DNA from 4 places in the Nocardiopsis sp. NPDC006198 genome. Region 1 is predicted to be linked to each of the others. Evidence: riboswitches for the same ligand, from Rfam matches in the RefSeq annotation. Region 1 holds a riboswitch; each other region holds the start of a gene.
The links. A riboswitch is a leader RNA that binds a small molecule or an ion and turns the genes downstream of it on or off. The one in region 1 is predicted to bind thiamine pyrophosphate.

Region 1 (4,699 bases):
CTGGTGGGCGGCGCCGAGGGCGGCCAGGACCGACGCCATGACGTTCAGGGCCTCGTGCGGGGACAGGCGTCCGCGGGCCTTGAGCAGGTCGCGCAGGGTGCGGCCGGGCACGTACTCCATCGCCAGGAACACGTGTCCCTGGTCCTCACCCTGGTCGAAGACCTGGACGACGTTGGGGTGGGAGAGCTTGGCGACGGAGTGCGCCTCGTTGATGAAGCGCTGGACGAAGGTGGGGTCCTGTGCCAGCGACGGGTGCATCACCTTCAACGCCAGGCGGCGGTCCAGCCTCAGGTCGTGGGCGACGTAGACGGTCGCCATCCCGCCTCCGGCGATCCTGGACTCGACGAAGTAGCGTCGGTCGAGGGTCGCGCCTACGAGCGGGTCGGAAGTCGTCATGTCCACGGCGGAGTAGTGTCCTTGCTGCGGGGAGCGCGGGCTGTCGCGGTTGGTGGCGCGTACCCGACACCGGGTGTCGAACCGACACGATAGCGGAAGCCCACGCCAGGTCTGCCCCGCGGTTCGCGGTCGCGTCGCGCCTCTCCACCCTCGGTGGCGGGCGTTCGCGCCTGGTTCATCGGCGAGCGTGCGGTGCCCTCCGTCGGGCCGCACACCCATCCCACGTTAGGGGACGGTTCCAAACGTTCCGGGAACGGCGCTCCGGACCTCGCGGGACCGGTGCGCGCCGGGCCCCCGGTCCGGGGACCGGGAGGCCCGGCCCCCGCGGCGTCGCGGCCCCGGGGCCGTCCCGGCGGGCCGGCCAGGGTGGGACCGGTCACGCCCGGACGGAACACGCGCCCCGTGCGCCCCGGCCCCGGGCGCGTCACGCCCCGGAGGGACGGGACACGCGGTCGGCGGCCCCCCGGGCGTGCGCGGCGGCAGGCCGCGCCGGGGCGCTACTCCACCGCGGGGGACGACGCGAGGGCGTGCCGGCGCACCGGGATGCGACCGGCCAGGCGGGCGCCCCGGCCGGCCCGGACGGCGTCGCGCATCGCGGCGGCCATGCGCACCGGGTCCTGTGCCCGGGTCACGGCCGTGGCCAGCAGGACCGCGTCGCAGCCCAGCTCCATCGCGAGGGCGGCGTCGCTGGCGGTGCCGATCCCGGCGTCCACGATCACGGGGACCCCCGCGCCCTCCACGATCAGTTCGAGGTTGTGCGGGTTGCGGATCCCCAGCCCGGAGCCGATCGGCGCGGCAAGCGGCATCACCGCCGCGCACCCCAGCTGCTCCAGGCGCCGGGCCAGCACCGGGTCGTCGTTGGTGTAGGGCAGGACGGTGAACCCCTCGTCCACCAGCTGCTCGGCGGCGTCCAGGAGCTCCACCGGGTCGGGCAGCAGGGTGTGCTCGTCCGCCACGACCTCCAGTTTCACCCAGTCCGTGCCCAGGGCCTCGCGTCCCAGCCGGGCGGTGCGCACCGCGTCCGCCGCGGTGAAGCACCCGGCGGTGTTGGGCAGCGCGCGGATCCTGTTGCGGGACAGCACGTCCCACACCGACCCCTGGGCGCCGGGGGAGACCCTGCGCATGGCCACGGTGGTCAGCTCGGTCCCGGAGGTCACCAGGGCCTCCTCCAGCACCTCCAGGGAGGGCGCCCCGCCGGTGCCGGTGATCAGCCGCGAGCCGAAGGAGGTCCCGGCGATCACCAGGGGGTCCTCGACGCGTCCGGTTCCGTGTGCGCTCATGCTCAGCCTCCCTGGACCGCGGTGAGGACGTCCACGCGGTCGCCCGCGCCCAGCGCGCCGTCCGCCCACGCGGCCCGGCGCACCACCTCGTCGTTGACGGCCACGGCGATCCCGCCGGGGATCGTGCCGCCGCCCGGCGCGGTCAGGTCGCGGACGACCGCCTCCACGGTCGTGCCGTCGGCGAACTCGCGGAGGTCGCCGTTGATGATGAGTTGCACTGCCTCTCCTACTCCCACGTCGTCGTGTGCGCGTCGCCGGACACCCGGTCCGCGGCGAACCTGCGCGCGTACTCCGGCAGGGCGCCCGTGGTGAGGGCGCGCGCCATGGCCTCCCCGGTGGCCGGGGTCAGCAGGACCCCGTGCCTGAAGTGCCCCGCGGCCAGGTGCAGGCCGGGGACCCGGGTCGGCCCCAGCAGGGGCTCGTTGTCCGGTGAGCCCGGGCGCAGGCCCACGCAGGTCTCGGTGACCTCCAGCTCGGTCACCCCCGGGACGAGCTCGCGCGCGTCCCTCAGGACCTGCCAGAGGCCCCCGGCGGTGAGCGAGGTGTCGTAGCCCAGCTCCTCCTGGGTGGCGCCGATGACCACCTCTCCGTCGGCGCGCGGCACCAGGTAGGTGGTGAAGCCCCTCACCAGGCCCCGGACCGTGCGGCCGACGAGGGGCGGCTCGCCGGCCGGCACCCGGGCGCGCAGGAGCTGGCCCTTGACCGGGCGCAGCGGCGGCACCACCGGTTCGGGCACCTTGACGCGGTCGCTCCAGCAGCCTGCGGCCAGGACGACCTGGTGGGCGGGCAGGACCCGGCCGTCGTCCAGGCGCACGCCCAGCCGGGCGCCCCCGGGGCCGGGGGCCGTGACCTCCTCCGCCCGACCGGCGGTCCCGGTGACTCCCGCGCGTCCGCCCGCCGCGGCCAGGGCGCGCAGCAGCAGCCGGGGGTCGACGGAGTGGTCGTCGGGGGCGAGCACGCCGCCGCGCACGGACGGGGCGAGCACCGGCTCCAGCCGGCGGCACTCGCGGCTCGTCAGGCGCTCGGTGGCGATGCCCAGGCGCTCCTGGAGCCGGTGCAGGTCGGTGAGGACGGCCATGTCGTCGCGGTCGAAGGCCACCAGGAGGGTCCCGGTGGTGCGGTAGCCCACGCGGATCCCGCCGGCGGCCTCCAGCTCGGCGACGAACCCGGGGTACATGCCCGCGGAGCGGACCCCGAACTCCATGAGGGGCTCCTCGCCGAACACGGCCTCGGTGGCCGGGGTGAGCATGCCCGCCGCGACGGTGGAGGCGGCACGGGCGCCGGCGGGGCCGGTCACGGGGTCGGGTTCGACCAGGGTGACGCGGAGGCCCTCCTGGGCGGCCCGCCAGGCGGTGACCCTCCCCACGAGGCCGCCGCCGACCACGACGACGGTCCGTTCCGGCGCGTCCCCTGTGCCGCCACCGGTAGGACGAATCGTTTCGCGGCGGGGATCGTTCTTCGTGCGCACGGCGCTGTTCCCACTCCCTTCGCCGGCATGACCCGGATCAGGTTCGTGCGGTCGGAGGCTCACAGCCTCCCTCTCAGCCGGGTCCCACCCGGCTCCCGCGGGATGTGCAGAGGTCTGTCCCCATCCTAGAACCTCCTCCCGGAATGCGTGGCAGTGGTGGGGATCTCCACGGCGCCCGGCCCCCGCGGCGCCGGAAGGTGTCCGGGCCCCGTGCGGATGTGGCAGATTGGGAGGGTGACACGAAGCGACATCGACATAGACACGCTGGTCGGCGAGTGGCTGACCCTGAAGGAGGCGGCCGCGCCGCTCGGCGTGAGCCCCAACCGGATCAAGACCCTGATCCGCGAGAACCGCATGATGGGTGTGGTCCGCGGAGGGCAGCTGTCCGTCCCCGCCGCCTTCATCGACGGCGACGACCTCGTCAAGGGGCTGCCCGGGACCCTGGTGCTGCTGACCGACGCGGGCTTCTCCACGGAGGAGGCCCTGCGCTGGCTCTTCACCCCCGACGACACCCTGCCGGGCACGCCCATCCAGGCGATGCGCGAGAACCGGGGCACCGAGGTGCGCCGCCGCGCCCAGAGCATGGCCTTCTAGCGCGTGGTCCGCGGACGCGGGCCCGGGACGACCCGCGGAACACGGCCCGGGACGCGGCGCGCCGTCGGGCGGCCTCCCCTCGGGGGCCGGCCGGCGAGGGCCTAGGGTGGGCGGGGTGAGGACCAGCCACGGAACCAGCCTGCGCAAGCGCCTGGACGCATCCCTTCTGTACCTGTGCACCGACGCCCGGACCGGGCGCGGTGATCTCGCCGAGTTCACCGACGCGGCCCTGGCCGGAGGGGTGGACATCATCCAGCTCCGGGACAAGGGGCTGGAGGCCCGCGAGGAGATCGCGGCCCTGGAGGTCATGCGGGAGGCCTGTGAGCGGCACGGGGCCCTGCTCGCGGTGAACGACCGCGCGGACATCGCCCGCGCGGTGCGCGCCGACGTCCTGCACCTGGGCCAGCGCGACCTGCCGGTGCCCATGGCCCGCGACATCATCGGGGCGGACCCCGTGATCGGCCGCTCCAACAACGACATCGCGGCCGCCTCCTCCTCCGCCGAGGAGGCCGGGAGCGACTACTTCTGCGTCGGGCCCACCTGGGCCACCCCCACCAAGCCGGGCCGTCCCGCGGCGGGCCTGTCCCTGGTCGAACGCGCCGCCGCGCTGGGCACGGACCGCCCGTGGTTCGCCATCGGCGGGATCGACGCGACCAACATCGACGCGGTGGTGGAGGCGGGCGCCCGCCGGGTCGTGGTCGTGCGCGCGATCACCGAGGCCGAGGACCCCCGGGCCGCCGCGGCCGGGCTGCGCGAGCGCCTGACCGCCCGCACCGGGGGCTGAGCGGCGCCTACCGGCCCCGCCGGACCCCGGGAGGGCGAGGACGCCGCCCCGCCCCCGGGGGAGGGAGCGGCCCCGCGGTCGGCCCCGCCCCCGGCGGCGCGACCGCCTGCGCCCGACCGGTGGTCCGCCCCACCGCCCTCACGGCACGAGGAGCACCTTGCCCAGGACCCGGCGCTC
Region 2 (4,699 bases), on a different contig from region 1:
CCCGTGCGCGGCGAACACGGCCGCCGGATCGCCGTCGGCGACCACCCCGCCGCCCGGCTCGACGACCACGACCCTGTCCACCAGCCCGACCACGTCGGCGACCCGGTGCTCGACCAGGAGCAGGGTCGCCTCGGTCTCGGCGAGCAGGCGTTCCAGGACACCGCGCACCAGGGCGGCCCCGGCGGGGTCGAGGTTGGCGGTGGGCTCGTCCAGGAGGAGCAGGCGCGGGCGCATGGCGAGCGCGCCGGCGACGACCAGGCGCTGCTTCTCACCGCCCGACAGCGCGCCGGTGGGGTGGCGCCGCCCGTACGGGAACCCGACCGCGTCGAGCGCGTCGTCCACCCTCGGCCAGATCAGGGCGGGGTCCACCCCCAGGTTCTCCGGGCCGAAGGCGACGTCGTCGCCCGCGCGGGCCATCACCAGCTGCGTCTCCGGGTCCTGGCCGACCAGGCCGACGCCTCCGCGGCCCCGGTCGGCGGGGAGGCCGTCGACCAGCAGCGTCCCCTCCTGGTCGCCGTTGAGGGCGCCGTCGGGGCCGGTGAGTCCGGCGAGGGAGTGCAGCAGGGTGGACTTGCCCGCCCCGGAGGCGCCGAGCAGCAGCACGCGCTCACCGGGCTCGACCGTGAGGTCCACCCCGCGCAGGGCGTACGACTCGCGGCCCGCGTGGCGCCACCCCCAGCCGGACAGCTCGACGCGTGCGCCGCCCCCTCCGGGGGGCCGGAGGGGGGGCGGTGCCGCGGGGTGCTCCGCGGTCGCCCCCGAGGGGCCGCGGCGGTCGTGGTCGGCCACGGGTCAGCCCCTGGCCGACGGGAAGGGGGCCAGCGCGCCCGACCTGGCGAGCGCGGTGGTGAGGAGGCGGGCGCCGACGCCCGCGATGACCGCCGAGCTGATCACGACGATGACGCCGTAGACGAGCTGGAAGTGCAGGGGCCAGGTCACGTTGTAGACGAGGTTGTCGCGAACGGCCGGGGAGAGGCCGGCGGCGGCCGCCGCGAGCACTGCCGCGCCCATGCCCCAGCGCCGGTAGCCGAAGGCGAGGAAGACCAGCTCGGGGAGGAGGCCCTGGAGCGTCCCGTCGATGATCACCATGACCCCCCACTGCGTCCCCAGCACCGCCGACACCAGGGAGGCCGCGATCGAGGTGAGCAGTGCCGCGCCGGGCTTGCGGACGACCAGTCCGCCGAGGACGCCGGAGATCAGCCACATTCCGTAGACCGCCGCCTGCGCGGGGGGAAAGCCCACGAAGAGCGGGGTCGTGACCGACCAGACGATGTTCCAGAGCCAGAAGACGACGCCGACGGCGACGCCGATCACGGCCGCAACGACGATGTCGACGGTGCGCCAGCCGCGCAGCCGTCCGAGGACGTCGCGCCAGAATCCGGTACGCCCGGTCTCGGTGCTCATCAGGTGGTGTCCCTTCGTCGGGGTGGACGAGGGCCCATGTGGCCAAGAGCGACGCCGGAGGACGTGCCGCGCGCCGGGTCCGTCCCGGGTGCGCGGGAGCACGCCGCCGGAGACGGGTTCCTAGGACTTCCTTCGCTGGCATGACCCAGATCAGGTGTGTAAGGGTCTGCGGCCGGGTGCCGCACTCTCAGCGCTCACGCGCTCCCCTGTCGGTTTCCCTCCATTATGCGTCAACAACGGGGGCCGCGGGGTGTTCCCTCCCCACGGCCCCCGTTCCCGCCCCCGTCCGGCCGCGCCCGCCGGCGGGCGCGGTCAGGCGTCGCCCTCGTCGTCCCCGCCCTTGGGAGGCGTCGCCGACGGGTTGCCGAACGCCTTCGGCGACGGGGCGAAGCCCTCGGCCGGAAGGTCGGCCGTGGCCCCGCGCATGGTGGCCTGCCAGATGGGGCCCGGCAGCGTGCCGCCGTAGACGATGCCGTAGTAGCGCCCGCCGATCGTCACGCCCTGGAGCGGGTTCTCCTCGCCTCCGCGCATGTCGCCGACGACCACGGCCGACGCGAGGTTCGGGGTGTAGCCGGCGAACCAGGCGTAGGCGGCGTTGTCGGTGGTGCCGGTCTTGCCCGCGGCGGGGCGGTCGAGGCCGAGGCCGTTGGCGGTGCCGCCCTTGAACGTCTGCTGGAGCAGGTGGTTGACCCCGTCCGCGACGTCGCGCTCGACCCTGCCCTCCTCGCAGTCGGTGCGCGCCTCGACCTCCCGGGTGCCCTCGGCGCCCTCGCGGCCGATCCGCACGGAGACCACCGGGACGGGCTCGCAGTAGGTGCCGCGGGCGGCGAACGTGGCGTACGCGTTGGCGACGGTCAGCGGGGACACCTCCTGGTCCCCCAGGGTGAAGGAGCTCCAGACCCCCAGCGGTTGGCCGTCGGCGCGGTGGATGCCGACCCGCTCGGCCATCTCCGAGGTCTCGCAGAGGCCGACGCGCTTCTGGAGCTGCGCGAAGTAGGTGTTCACGGACCCCTTGGTCGCGCTGATCATGTTGTGCCGGCCGCCGTCGCTCTCCCCGGCGTTGCTCACACTCCACCCGGACATCACGCCGCCGTCGCAGTTCTCGAGCCCTCCGACCGAGACGCTCTCGGGCGAGGAGAAGCTGGTGCCGTAGCCCAGCCCGGAGTGCAGGGCGGCGGCCAGGGTGAACGTCTTGAACGTCGACCCCGCCTGGTAGCCGAGCGAACCGCCGGCCTCGCTGTCCACCGCCAGGTTGATGGAGGTCGTGCCGAGCGCCTCGTCGTCGAACCCGTAGCGCAGGTTCTGCGCCATGCCCCGGATCCGGCCGGTGCCGGGCTCGACGACGGCCTGGGCGGAGAACTTGGTGGACTCCTCCGCCGGGACGTACCGCTCGATGGCCTCCTGCGCGGCCCGCTGCGTCTCCCCGTCGAGCGTGGTCCGCACGGTGATGCCGCCCTTGGTGAGCGCCTCGTCGCGCTCCCCCTGGAGCTCCCCGAGGATGTCGGAGCCGCGCAGCCAGCGCATGACGAAGTCGCAGAAGAACGGCTGCTCCGAGTGGTAGCAGCTGCCTCCGCGCGGGGTCGGGTCCAGTGCGAGCCCCCGGCTCGCGTACTCCTCGACCTGCGCCGCGTCCAGGTGCCCGGTCGCGCCCATCCGCTCCAGCACCAGGTCGCGGCGCTCGCGCGCGGCCTCGCGGTTGTTGAGCGGGTCGTAGAACGAGGGGCTGCGCACGAGCCCGACGATGGTGGCGGCCTGCGCCGGGTCCAGGTCGGCGGCGGAGACGGAGAAGTACCGCTGGGCCGCCACCTCGATGCCGTACGCCCCCGCCCCGAAGTAGGCGAGGTTGAGGTAGCCCTCCATGATCTCGTCCTTGGTGAGGCGGTCCTCGATGTCGATGGCGTGGCGCAGCTCCAGCAGCTTGCGGCCCAGGGTCTGCTCACTGGCGCGCTCCACCTCCTCCTCGGTGGAGGCCTGCTCTATGAGCAGGTTCTTGACGTACTGCTGGGTGATGGTGGACCCGCCCTGGGTGTCCCCCTGCGCGGTGCGCATGGCGGCCCTGAGCACACCGCGCAGGTCCAGTCCGGAGTGCTCGTAGAACCGGTCGTCCTCGATCGCCATGAGAGCGGCGGGCACCCACGGGCTGACCGCGTCCAGGGGCACCACCTCGCGCTCGCGGTCGGCGACCTCCGCGATCGGGTTGTGGTCGACGTCGGTGAGGAGCACGCGCTCCGCCAGCGGGGAGATCTCCAGGTCGCTGGGGAGGGCCATGAAGGCGGCGGCCGTGTCCCTTCCGATCAGCCCCAGCCCGCCCACCCACGGCATGACCAGCGCGGCGGTCAGGAGACCGGCGACCGCTCCCGTGCCCGTGAGGCGCAGGACGGCGTCCTTGCGGCCTCCGTCCGGGCGGTCGCCGTCACCGGCGCCCCTCCCGTGCTCCACCGCGTCGCCGAGTGCGGTCACGCGCTCCCGGAGCCGGTCCACCAGGGGGAGGACGGCCCGGTCGGCCCACCTCCTCCAGCGCGGCGCCCCGGAGGCGCCTCCGGCGGCCGCGCCGGGCCCGTCGGCCCCCCGGCCACGGCGGCCGGGGCTTCCCGCCTCCCGCGCGTGCCGCGGGGCCCGACCCCCGTCCTGGCCCCGCTCCCCCTGCGGAGGACCGTCCTGGTTCGGCTCCGTCACGTCGCCCCCCTCGGCCGTGTGACGCCCCGTCCGCGTCGCGCGCGCGGAGACAGGGCACTGCGACCTCCACGCTCGCAGGGGTACCGCAAAGCCCGGGAGGCCGAATCGGGCGTGTCATCGAAAAGCTTGCCCAATCCGCGGCAAAGCGCCCGACCCCGACGCACCCGCGGGAGGCCGCGAAACGGGTGCGCGGTCCACTCGTCATCCGGGCGAAACAACCTCGGCGGACGGCGCCCGCGGAGAGCATGCCCGAATTCGCGACAAAAGGGCCCCGGGCGATCATTCCGACACACCCTGATGTCCGGAATACAGCCCGGCGGACCCAGGGTGCATTCGGTGATCCCTACCCAGGACGACCCGCCACCCAACACGACCGACGAATTTTCCGTCCTTTCACCACAGACCATCAGAAAACAACCACAGAGGCACCTGAATCCCCTGGTTCCTTATGACTGATATGTACGGTTTACCCAGGTGAAACCCGACAAATACCAGGCCCCAAGCCTTCCGGCCAGTGTGATGAGGAACACACAAATTATCCGGCCCCGACACTCCGCCAAACACCACAAGAGGGCAGACGATAGACAGCAGAGGGAACCGAAGCCGTAATCCGGACAGT
Region 3 (4,699 bases), on a different contig from region 1:
GGGGGACGCGCCCTGCTGTGCGTGGACTCCGTGGTGCTGGGCATGGCGCTGCTCGCCGAGCAGGACTGCTGGCCGGAGCTGAGCCACGCGCCGAGCGCGGACGTGCTCCTGGTCCCCTGGCCCGACGGTTCCATCACCCGGTGCTTCACCGCCGAGCAGCTCACCGAGACGCTCTCGGACGCGGGTCTGGAACTGGAGTGGATCAAGCCCCGCACGGTGCTGTCCGCCTCCACGGTGGAGATGATGCTGGCCCGCGACCCGAGGTCGATGGGACGCCTGGTGGAGATGGAGCTGCGGGCGACCGAGTCCGACGACTACGTCGGCGTGCACCTGGTCGCCAGCGCCCGCAAGCCCGGCTGAGCGGCGTCCTCCGTCGGCGTCGCGGACGGGGGCGTCCGCGGGAACTCACACGTGGTGCGGGGTGGCCGGGGGGACACTCCGGCCTTCCGCACTCCGCGAGCGGCCCGCCCCCGGTCTCCCGGGGGACGGGCCGGGCCCGCGGACGCCTGACCCGCCGGGGCGTCCGCGGCACACGCCCTACTCGGCGAGGGGGAGGTACACGCGTTTGCCCTCTTCGGAGAACTCCGCCGACTTGTCGGCCATGCCCCGCTCGATGGCCGCGACGGTGTCCAGACCGTGCTCCTCCGCGTAGCGGCGCACGTCCTGGGTGATCTTCATGGAGCAGAACTTGGGCCCGCACATGGAGCAGAAGTGCGCCGTCTTGGCCGGTTCGGCCGGCAGGGTCTCGTCGTGGAAGGACCGGGCGGTCTCGGGGTCGAGGGACAGGTGGAACTGGTCCTGCCAGCGGAACTCGAACCGCGCCCTGGACAGCTCGTCGTCCCACTCCTGGGCCCCGGGGTGCCCCTTGGCCAGGTCGGCGGCGTGCGCGGCGAGCTTGTAGGTGATGACGCCCGTCTTGACGTCGTCGCGGTCGGGCAGCCCGAGATGCTCCTTGGGCGTGACGTAGCAGAGCATCGCCGTGCCGAGCCAGCCGATCTGCGCGGCGCCGATCGCCGAGGTGATGTGGTCGTAGCCGGGGGCCACGTCGGTGGCCAGGGGGCCGAGCGTGTAGAACGGCGCCTCGCCGCACAGCTCCTCCTCCAGGCGCACGTTCTCCGCGATCTTGTGCATGGGGACGTGCCCGGGGCCCTCGATCATCACCTGGACGTCGTGCGCGCGGGCGACGTGGGTGAGCTCCCCCAGGGTGCGGAGCTCGGCGAACTGGGCCTCGTCGTTGGCGTCGGCGATCGACCCGGGGCGCAGCCCGTCACCGAGGGAGAAGGTGACGTCGTACTCCCGGAGGATCTCGCACAGCTCCTCGAAGTGGGTGTACAGGAAGCTCTCCCTGTGGTGGGCCAGGCACCAGGCGGCCATGATGGAGCCGCCCCGGGAGACGATGCCGGTGACCCGGCGGGCGGTGAGCGGCACGTACCGCAGCAGCACCCCCGCGTGCACCGTCATGTAGTCCACGCCCTGCTCGCACTGCTCGACCACGGTGTCCCGGTAGACCTCCCAGCTGAGCCGGGCCGGGTCCCCGTCGACCTTCTCCAGTGCCTGGTAGATGGGCACGGTGCCGATCGGGACGGGCGAGTTGCGCAGGATGCGCTCGCGGGTCTCGTGGATGCGCCTGCCCGTGGACAGGTCCATGACGGTGTCGGCGCCCCAGCGGGTGGCCCACACCATCTTCTCGACCTCCTCGGGCACGGAGGAGGTGACGGCGGAGTTGCCGATGTTGGCGTTGATCTTGACCAGGAAGTTCTTGCCGATGATCATCGGCTCGGACTCGGGGTGGCACCGGTTGGCGGGGATGACCGCGCGGCCCAGTGCCACCTCGGAGCGGACGAACTCGGGGTCCACGCCCTCGCGTTCGGCCACGAAGCGCATCTCGGGGGTGAGGGTCCCGGCCTTCGCGCGGGCGAGCTGGGTGGACGCGCCGCCGACCGTCCGGTGGTCCCCGGCCCAGGCCAGGCGGGTCGGGGGAAGGCCCCGGTGGACGTCGACGGACACGGCGTCGTCTGTGTAGGGGCCGGAGGTGTCGTACAGGTCGAAGTGGCTGCCGTTGCTGAGTCCCACCCTGCGCCGGGGCACGCGGAGCGTGTGCCCCTCCGGGGTCACGACCTCGCGATAGACCTTGGATGATCCCATGATGGGACCGGTGGTCACCCGGTGAACGGCGGTGTCGGAACCTCTGGTGGAACTGACGTCACGACCGTCGGTAGCCGTCATGGCATGCCTCCCTACGTCGGAATTACCCGAACAGGTTCTGCGGTCGGCGACACCGTCGAGTCACCCTCTCAGCCCGCCATGGCGCGAGCTCCCGCGTTGCGTATTCACATGTGTGGGCACGTCGAGCGTGCCGCGGCACCTCGATCCCGGTGCCGGGGCCCTTCGGCCACGCACACCATACACAGGGCCGCCCCCGCCGTGTCCACCGTCACAGGGGTCAGAAAAGTGTCCCCGGTTCGCCACCCCCGGTGTCGGTGAGGGGTTCGAGCAGGTCGGGACGGTTGTTCTTGATGGTGTTGACGTCGGTGGACACCTCGTCGACCGCGAACCGGTCGACGGGGGTCTCCCCCAGCAGGTGCGCGAGCTCGTCGGCGCCCGAAGCGGGATCCAGCCAGGCGGCCCAGTCCTCCGGCGGCACGACGACCGGCATGCGCTCGTGGATGTGGTCGAGCCCGGGCGCCGCCCCGGTGGTGATGACCGCACAGCTCCACACCCAGGCGGCGGGGTCGTCCTCGGGCACCTCGGGGTCGCGCCAGCGCTCGAAGATGCCCGCCATCGCCAGGGGGCGGTCGTCCCGGTAGTGGATCGAGTAGGGCTTCTTGTCGGCCTTGGCCTTGCGCTTCTTGTGCTGGGGGTCGGTCGCGGGCGAGGTGCTGGCCTGCACGGTGCCGTCCTTGCCGACGAGCTGCCACTCGTAGTAGGCGTCGGCGGGCAGCAGGCACCGGCGGCGGCGGTAGGCGGTGCGGAAGGCCGGCTTGTCGGCGACCGTCTCGCTCCGGGCGTTGATCATCCGGTAGCCGACGTTGCGGTCCTTGGCCCAGGAGGGGACGAGCCCCCAGCGCAGCGTGTGCAGGGTCCTGGGCCCGGGCGGGCCCTGGTCGCCGGCCCGGGGCGGCGGACCGAGCACGGCGTACACCGGCCTTCCCGGCGAGATGTTGTAGTCCGGCTCCAGCTCCTCCAGCGGAGGCCACGACCGGGGGTCCGCCTCCTCGGGGAGGGCCTGCTCGGGCAGCCCGAAGGCGAGCTGCAGCTGGTGCACGTTCCGGGACTGGGCATAGCGACCGCACATGTGTCCGATACTACGGCGTGGCCTCCTCGCCCACCTCCGGAACACAGGCGTGCGCCGGCGGACGCGGCCCCGTCCGCCGGGGCCCGGTCACCACTGCGGGTCGAGGGGCTCCCGGGCACGCCGGCGCCCGCGCCTCCGGGCGGGGGCCTCCCGATCGGCGGGGCCGGCGCCCGCGTCCCCGCTCCGCACACCGTCCGCGGGGGCGCCGTCCGCACGGTGGCCCCGCCATGCCCCCACCAGGCCGACGAGGACCGCCAGCCCGCCGAGCGGTCCCAGCGCCCAGGGCGCCCAGGAGTCCAGGGCGCGCAGCAGCACCGACCGGACGCGGGCGTGCTCGGCGTAGGCCGATACCTGGTTGTCCGCCATGACCAGTTCCGCGTACAGGAGCGGGACCTCGCCCCCGCCGTCCTGCGGGCGCAGGGTCTCCGAGCGCGTCTCGTGGGCGTCGACCACGATCCCGCTGACCGGCTCCACCCAGAACGTGCGGCTCACCTCCAGCCAGCGCGTGGCGGTGACCGTCCCCCGGGCGCCGGACCGGAACAGCCCGGCGGGCACCGGGCGCGCCGACTCCGGCACCTGGGAGGCCTCGACCCACTGGCTGTACCGGCGCACGGGGACCCCGGCGACCTCGTCCCACTCCTGGAACTCCAGCATCGGCGCCGAGCGCACCTCGGCGTCGTAGAACGGGTGGTCGCCCTCCTCGGCCCCCGGCGGCCACGAGTACACGAGCCCCGCCTGGCGGACCGCGCGGTCGCCGTCGACGTGCTCGCCGCAGCAGTTCACCGCCCTGCCGGTCTCGCGGTCCACGATCACCCGCCGGCTCCAGTGGTCGATCATCCGGTCGGGCACCGAGGTGTCCACGGACACCTCCCACGCCGACCAGTCCCTGCCGTGGGCCGAGCCGTCCACGCGGGTCACCCGGGTGAGCTCCGCGGCCTCCACCCACCGCCAGGTGGAGGTGTCGAGGTAGCCGGCGTCCTCGTCGACCATCCTGACGTCGAACCGGGTCTGCGCCGGCAGCAGGGCGATCCTGTCGTGCACGTACAGCGGCAGCAGGGCGGCCAGTGTCAGCAGGAACGCCCCCAGCGCCACCATGACGGCGCCCCGCGGCAGGGGGCGCCCGGGGGACCCGGGCGGGCCGACCTGGCTGTCGGTCCGCGTCCCGGTCGCACTCATGCGCGGGCCTCCTCGGAGTCGGGCTCCCTCAGGTCGCCGTCACGGGGCTCCGCCGCCGGGTCGCTCCCGTCCGCCCCGCCCGGGTCCGGTCCGCGGGCGGCCTCCGGGTCCGCCCCGGCGGCCGCGCGTTCCGCCGGCGGGTCGGCGTCGGCCGGGTCGCCGTCGCCGCGCCGGCCCAGGGCCAGGACGAGCCTGGCGAGCGCGGGCAGGCACAGCAGCTGGGCCGCC
Region 4 (4,699 bases), on a different contig from region 1:
GCTCGGCCCGCTCATGCACGCCGCCGGGCAGTGGAACGCCCTGAGCATGCTGCTGTGCGGCAAGCAGGTGGTGCTGTCCACCGACCGCAGCTTCCGGCCCGACCGGGTGCTGGAGACGGCGCACCGGGAGGGCGTGCACACGGTCCAGCTGGTGGGCGACGCCATGGCCCGCCCGCTGGCCCGGCACCTGCTCACCGAACCCGGCCTGTGCCCGGACCTGACCGCCGTCCGCTCCGGCGGCACACCGCTCACCCCGCAGGTGCGCGGCCTGTGGCGCGCCTGGCGCGAGGACATCGTCCTGGCCGACTCCTACGGGGGGTCGGAGACGGGCGTGTGCGGTTCGGCGACCGCCGCGGAGGGGAGCGGCGGGCCGGACGGCTCCGTGTCCCTGGAGGGGGCCGCCGACGCCCGCAGCTTCACGATGGGCGGCAGCATCGCGGTGCTGGACCAGGCGCTGCGCCCGCTCCCGCCGGGTTCGCCCGAGGTCGGCCGGATCGCGCGCACCGGCCGGATCCCGCTCGGCTACTACAACGACCCCATCACGACGGCCCGTACCTTCCCCACCGACGCCGACGGGCGCCGCTGGGCCCTGTCCGGCGACTTCGGGGCGCGGGCCGGGGACGGGTCGATCGTCCTCCTGGGGCGCGGGAGCGCCGTCATCAACACCGCCGGGGAGAAGGTGTACCCGGAGGAGGTGGAGGCCGCCCTGAAGGCGCACCCCTCGGTGGAGGACGCGATCGTGGTGCCCGCCTCGGACGAGCGGCTCGGCCAGAGGGTGACGGCCCTGGTCTCCCTCGCCGCGGGGGCCCGCCTGGAGGAGGCCGCCCTGCTGGACCACTGCCGCGTGCGCCTGGCGGGGTTCAAGGTCCCGAGGACCGTCCACTTCGTGGACCGGGTGCGGCGCACGGCCGTCGGCAAGCAGGACTACCGGTGGGCGGCGTCGGTGGCCCGGGACGAGGGCGGGGTCCCGCGCCCGAGCCCGCTGCGGTACTGACGGCCGCGGTCCGCGGAACCGCCCGGCGCGGGGGCGGGGACGGCGGCCGGCCTGTGGAGGGCCACACCCTGTCACTGAGACGAAGCACAGTTTTCGGATGCTGTCCGGCGGCCCTGCTACAGGGCCGAAAATTACGTCATTCCAGGACAAAGGCCACGTAAGGGTTCTGCCAGGCCTCGCTTTGGCGGCTCCACACGGGGTGCGGTCGTCCACAACTCTCCTCAGCGCCTGCCCACAGCGGCCTCCGCCCCTTGTACCTTAGATCCCGACGGCCGCAATCTCCGGCCGATTCGGACAGTCTCCTTTTCGCCTCATCCCCACCCGTCGCACATTCGCGTGCGCGGGCGAGACCCTTAGGACGGAGGAAGGCGCACCTCTCCCGGACTCCCCGGGTAGCGTCCAACCACCCAGATGGCCAATTCCGCAGGCTCCTACCTCCTCGACGCGGTGCGCGGCGGCGCCGTGGGCGCCTCCGAAGCCCTTCCGGGCATCAGCGGCGGGACCGTCGCCCTCATCGTCGGCCTCTACGACAAGCTCATCGGCGGCGCGGGCCACATGGTCAGCGGGATCAAGCGGTACGTCACGGACGTCCCGCGCGGGCGCGGCAGGGCCCGCGCGCAGGAGCAGTTCCGACAGGTGGACTGGAGCGTCCTGGTTCCCGCGCTGGTCGGCATGGCCGTGTTCCTGGTCCTGGCCGCCCTCCTCCTGGCGCCGCTCGTCGACGCCTACACCCGGTACGCCTACGCCCTGTTCTTCGGCCTCGTCCTGGCGTGCCTGTGGATCCCCTACTCCGGGGCGGGCCGCCCCTGGAGGGCCGGGCACTACGCCGTGGCACTGGTGTTCGCCGTGGCCGCCTTCGTGCTCACCGGGCTGCCGGGCGCCAACCTGCCGACCCACCCGGCGGTCGTCTTCCTCGCCGCCGCGGTGGCCGTCTGCGCGCTCGTCCTGCCGGGGCTGTCCGGCTCCTTCATCCTGCTCACACTCGGGCTCTACGAGCCGACGATCAGCGCGGTCGGCGACCTGGACATCGCCTACCTGGCCGTCTTCGCCCTGGGCATGCTCACCGGCCTGTCCCTGTTCGTGAAGCTGCTCCAGCACCTCCTGGAGAACTTCCAACACATGACCCTCGTTGTACTCACCGGCCTCATGGCCGGTTCGCTGCGCGCCCTGTGGCCGTGGCAGACCGAGTCCCGCGAGGTCGTCACCCCCACCGACGTCCCTGTGACAGTCGTCTTCATCGTCGCCGGTTTCGTGATCGTGACCGCGGCCATCGTCTGGGAGCGCCGCAAGCGCTCCCGGGCCGAGGCCGCCCGCGTCGCGGCCGGCGTCCGACCGGAAAGAACGGAAAGCCACTTCTCATGACAGCGAATCTGTGGACGGCGTCGAACCTGGCGATGGAAGGCGAGGTCGTCCACGAGTACGAGGGCTTCATCGGCTGGGTGCTGAGCCTGATGACGACCCTGGGCGAGCCCGGCGTCGGCGTGGCCCTGTTCATCGAGACCTTCTTCCCCCCGATGCCGAGCGAGGCGGTCCTGCCCGGTGCGGGCTTCCTCGCCTACGACGGGCACATGAACGTCTGGCTCGCCATCCTGTGGGCCACGATCGGCTGCCTGGTCGGCGCCTGGGGCTTCTACGCGATCGGCGCCCTGCTGGGCCGGGACCGCACCAAGTGGCTGGTGGAGAAGACCCCCCTGCTCGAGGTCGAGGACTTCTACAAGGCCGAGCGCTTCTTCGCCCGTTTCGGCGGCCTCGCCGTGCTCCTGGGCCGGTGCGTGCCGCTGGTGCGCAGCTTCATCTCGGTCCCCGCCGGCATCGAGCGGATGCCCATCCTCAAGTTCTCCGTGTACACCGTGATCGGCTCCGCCGTCTGGAACTCGATCTGGATCGGACTCGGCTACGCCTTCGGCCCGGCCATCAAGCCGATCCTGGTGCAGTGGAGCGGCCTCATCAGCAACATCGTGCTGGTCGTCATCGCCCTGCTGTTCCTGTGGTTCGTCATCGTCCGCGTCCGCAAGCTGCTCAAGGCCCGGTCCGCGGACAACGCCCCCACCCTCTGAACGGCGCCGGCAGCCGTACGGGCCCCTCGGGTCCGCGCGTCCGGAACACATACGCCGACCCCCTCGGGTCGGCCGCACACTGAGCGGGGCCGCCCACGCGGCGGCCCCGACGGCGCGGGGTGCCGGTGAGTCCACCGGCTGAGAGCACACCCGTCGAACCTGCCCTAGTTCGTACTAGCGAAGGAACGCCCATGAGCGCGTACAACATCGTGTCCATCGCCGGCAGCGACCCCAGCGGGGGCGCCGGGATCCAGGCGGACCTCAAGGCCTTCTCCGCACACGGCGCCTTCGGCATGACCGTGGTCGCGGCCCTCACCGCCCAGTCCACGCGCGGCGTCACCGGGGTCCACCCGATCCCCGCCGATTTCGTCGCCCACCAGATGGACACCCTCTTCTCCGACGCCACGGTGCACGCGGTCAAGGTCGGCATGCTCGGCACGGCCGAGGTCACCGAGGCCGTCGCCGAGGCGATCGGGCGCCACGGACTGCCCCACGTGGTGGTGGACCCGGTGATGGTGGCCAAGAGCGGCGACCGCCTGCTGGAGCCCTCCGCCGTCGACGCGCTGCGCACCCGGCTGCTGCCCCGGGCGGACCTGGTCACGCCGAACCTGCCCGAGGCGGCCGACCTGCTGGACGAGCCGGAGGCGGCCGACCTGGCGGCGATGCACGAGCAGGCCCTCCGGCTGCTGGAGTTCGGTCCGCGCGCGGTCCTGCTCAAGGGAGGCCACCTGGCCGGAGAGGACTGCGTCGACATCCTCGTGGCCAAGGGCTCCGCCCCGGTCGAGTTCCGCTCGCCGAGGGTCCGCACCCGCAACACGCACGGCACGGGGTGCACCCTGTCCTCCTCGATCGCGGCCCTGCTTCCGCAGCGGCCGGACACGGCCTCCGCCGTGGGCGACGCCAAGGTCTACCTGACCGAGGCGCTCCGGCGGGCGGACGAGATCGACGCCGGAGGCGGGCAGGGGCCCGTGCACCACTTCCACGCCTGGTGGAAGTAGGACCCGCCGACCGGGGGGCGGCACCGACGCCCTCCCCCGCGGGACCGGGCCCGGCGGAGCGGCGCGTCCGCCTCCGCCGGGCCCGGCCGCGTTCGCGGAGGCCGGGGGCCCGGCGGGCCGCCGGTCGTGCCGCTACCCCCGTACGGGCTCCATGACCGCGTCCGGGTCCCGCCAGTCCGGGTGGGCGAAGAACTTCCTCGTCTCCGCGACGACCACCGGGGACAGCAGGAGCAGCCCGATCAGGTTGGGCAGGGCCATGAGGCCGTTGGCGATGTCGCTGAACAGCCACACCGCGTCGATCTGCGCCGTGGCGCCGACGTAGACGACCGCGATGAACAGCAGCCGGTAGGGCACGACGAGCGAGCGCCCCGCCAGGTACACGACGCACCTCTCGCCGTAGTAGGCCCAGCCGAGGATGGTCGTGTAGGCGAAGACCACCACCGCGCAGGCGACGAACACGGGACCCAGGCCCGCCAGGTCCGGGCTGATCCGGCCGAGGCCGGCCTCCATCGCGGAGGTGGTGAGCAGGACCCCCTTGTCGCTGCCCTCCACCCCCGCGGCGTCGGGGTCCTGCCACACCCCGGTCGTGATGATCATCATCGCGGTCAGGGTCAGCATGATCACGGTGTCGACGAAGGTCTGCGTCATCG

Region 2: it holds a riboswitch for thiamine pyrophosphate, as region 1 does, so the genes downstream of both, ABZ234_RS16085 (ECF transporter S component) here and thiO (glycine oxidase ThiO) in region 1, are expected to answer to the same signal.
Region 3: it holds a riboswitch for thiamine pyrophosphate, as region 1 does, so the genes downstream of both, thiC (phosphomethylpyrimidine synthase ThiC) here and thiO (glycine oxidase ThiO) in region 1, are expected to answer to the same signal.
Region 4: it holds a riboswitch for thiamine pyrophosphate, as region 1 does, so the genes downstream of both, thiD (bifunctional hydroxymethylpyrimidine kinase/phosphomethylpyrimidine kinase) here and thiO (glycine oxidase ThiO) in region 1, are expected to answer to the same signal.

The regions. Positions count from the first base shown of each region.
Region 1 is NZ_JBEXSY010000031.1:63,778-68,476, reverse strand. It holds gene pknB (Stk1 family PASTA domain-containing Ser/Thr kinase) at 1-402, opposite strand, end outside; gene ABZ234_RS20865 (thiazole synthase) at 894-1,676, opposite strand; gene thiS (sulfur carrier protein ThiS) at 1,679-1,894, opposite strand; gene thiO (glycine oxidase ThiO) at 1,903-3,111, opposite strand; TPP riboswitch at 3,141-3,253, opposite strand; gene ABZ234_RS20850 (Rv2175c family DNA-binding protein) at 3,361-3,738, shown strand; gene thiE (thiamine phosphate synthase) at 3,854-4,522, shown strand; gene ABZ234_RS20840 (zinc-binding dehydrogenase) at 4,661-4,699, opposite strand, start outside.
Region 2 is NZ_JBEXSY010000020.1:82,200-86,898, reverse strand. It holds gene ABZ234_RS16090 (ABC transporter ATP-binding protein) at 1-687, opposite strand, end outside; gene ABZ234_RS16085 (ECF transporter S component) at 793-1,404, opposite strand; TPP riboswitch at 1,515-1,622, opposite strand; gene ABZ234_RS16080 (transglycosylase domain-containing protein) at 1,717-3,843, opposite strand.
Region 3 is NZ_JBEXSY010000082.1:12,877-17,575, forward strand. It holds gene ABZ234_RS30925 (methyltransferase) at 1-360, shown strand, start outside; gene thiC (phosphomethylpyrimidine synthase ThiC) at 538-2,226, opposite strand; TPP riboswitch at 2,220-2,331, opposite strand; gene ABZ234_RS30935 (SOS response-associated peptidase) at 2,444-3,295, opposite strand; gene ABZ234_RS30940 (DUF3068 domain-containing protein) at 3,383-4,471, opposite strand; gene ABZ234_RS30945 (alpha-(1->3)-arabinofuranosyltransferase) at 4,468-4,699, opposite strand, start outside.
Region 4 is NZ_JBEXSY010000011.1:114,702-119,400, reverse strand. It holds gene ABZ234_RS10665 (acyl-CoA synthetase) at 1-994, shown strand, start outside; gene ABZ234_RS10660 (DUF368 domain-containing protein) at 1,406-2,356, shown strand; gene ABZ234_RS10655 (DedA family protein) at 2,353-3,051, shown strand; TPP riboswitch at 3,157-3,254, shown strand; gene thiD (bifunctional hydroxymethylpyrimidine kinase/phosphomethylpyrimidine kinase) at 3,243-4,049, shown strand; gene ABZ234_RS10645 (sodium:alanine symporter family protein) at 4,182-4,699, opposite strand, start outside.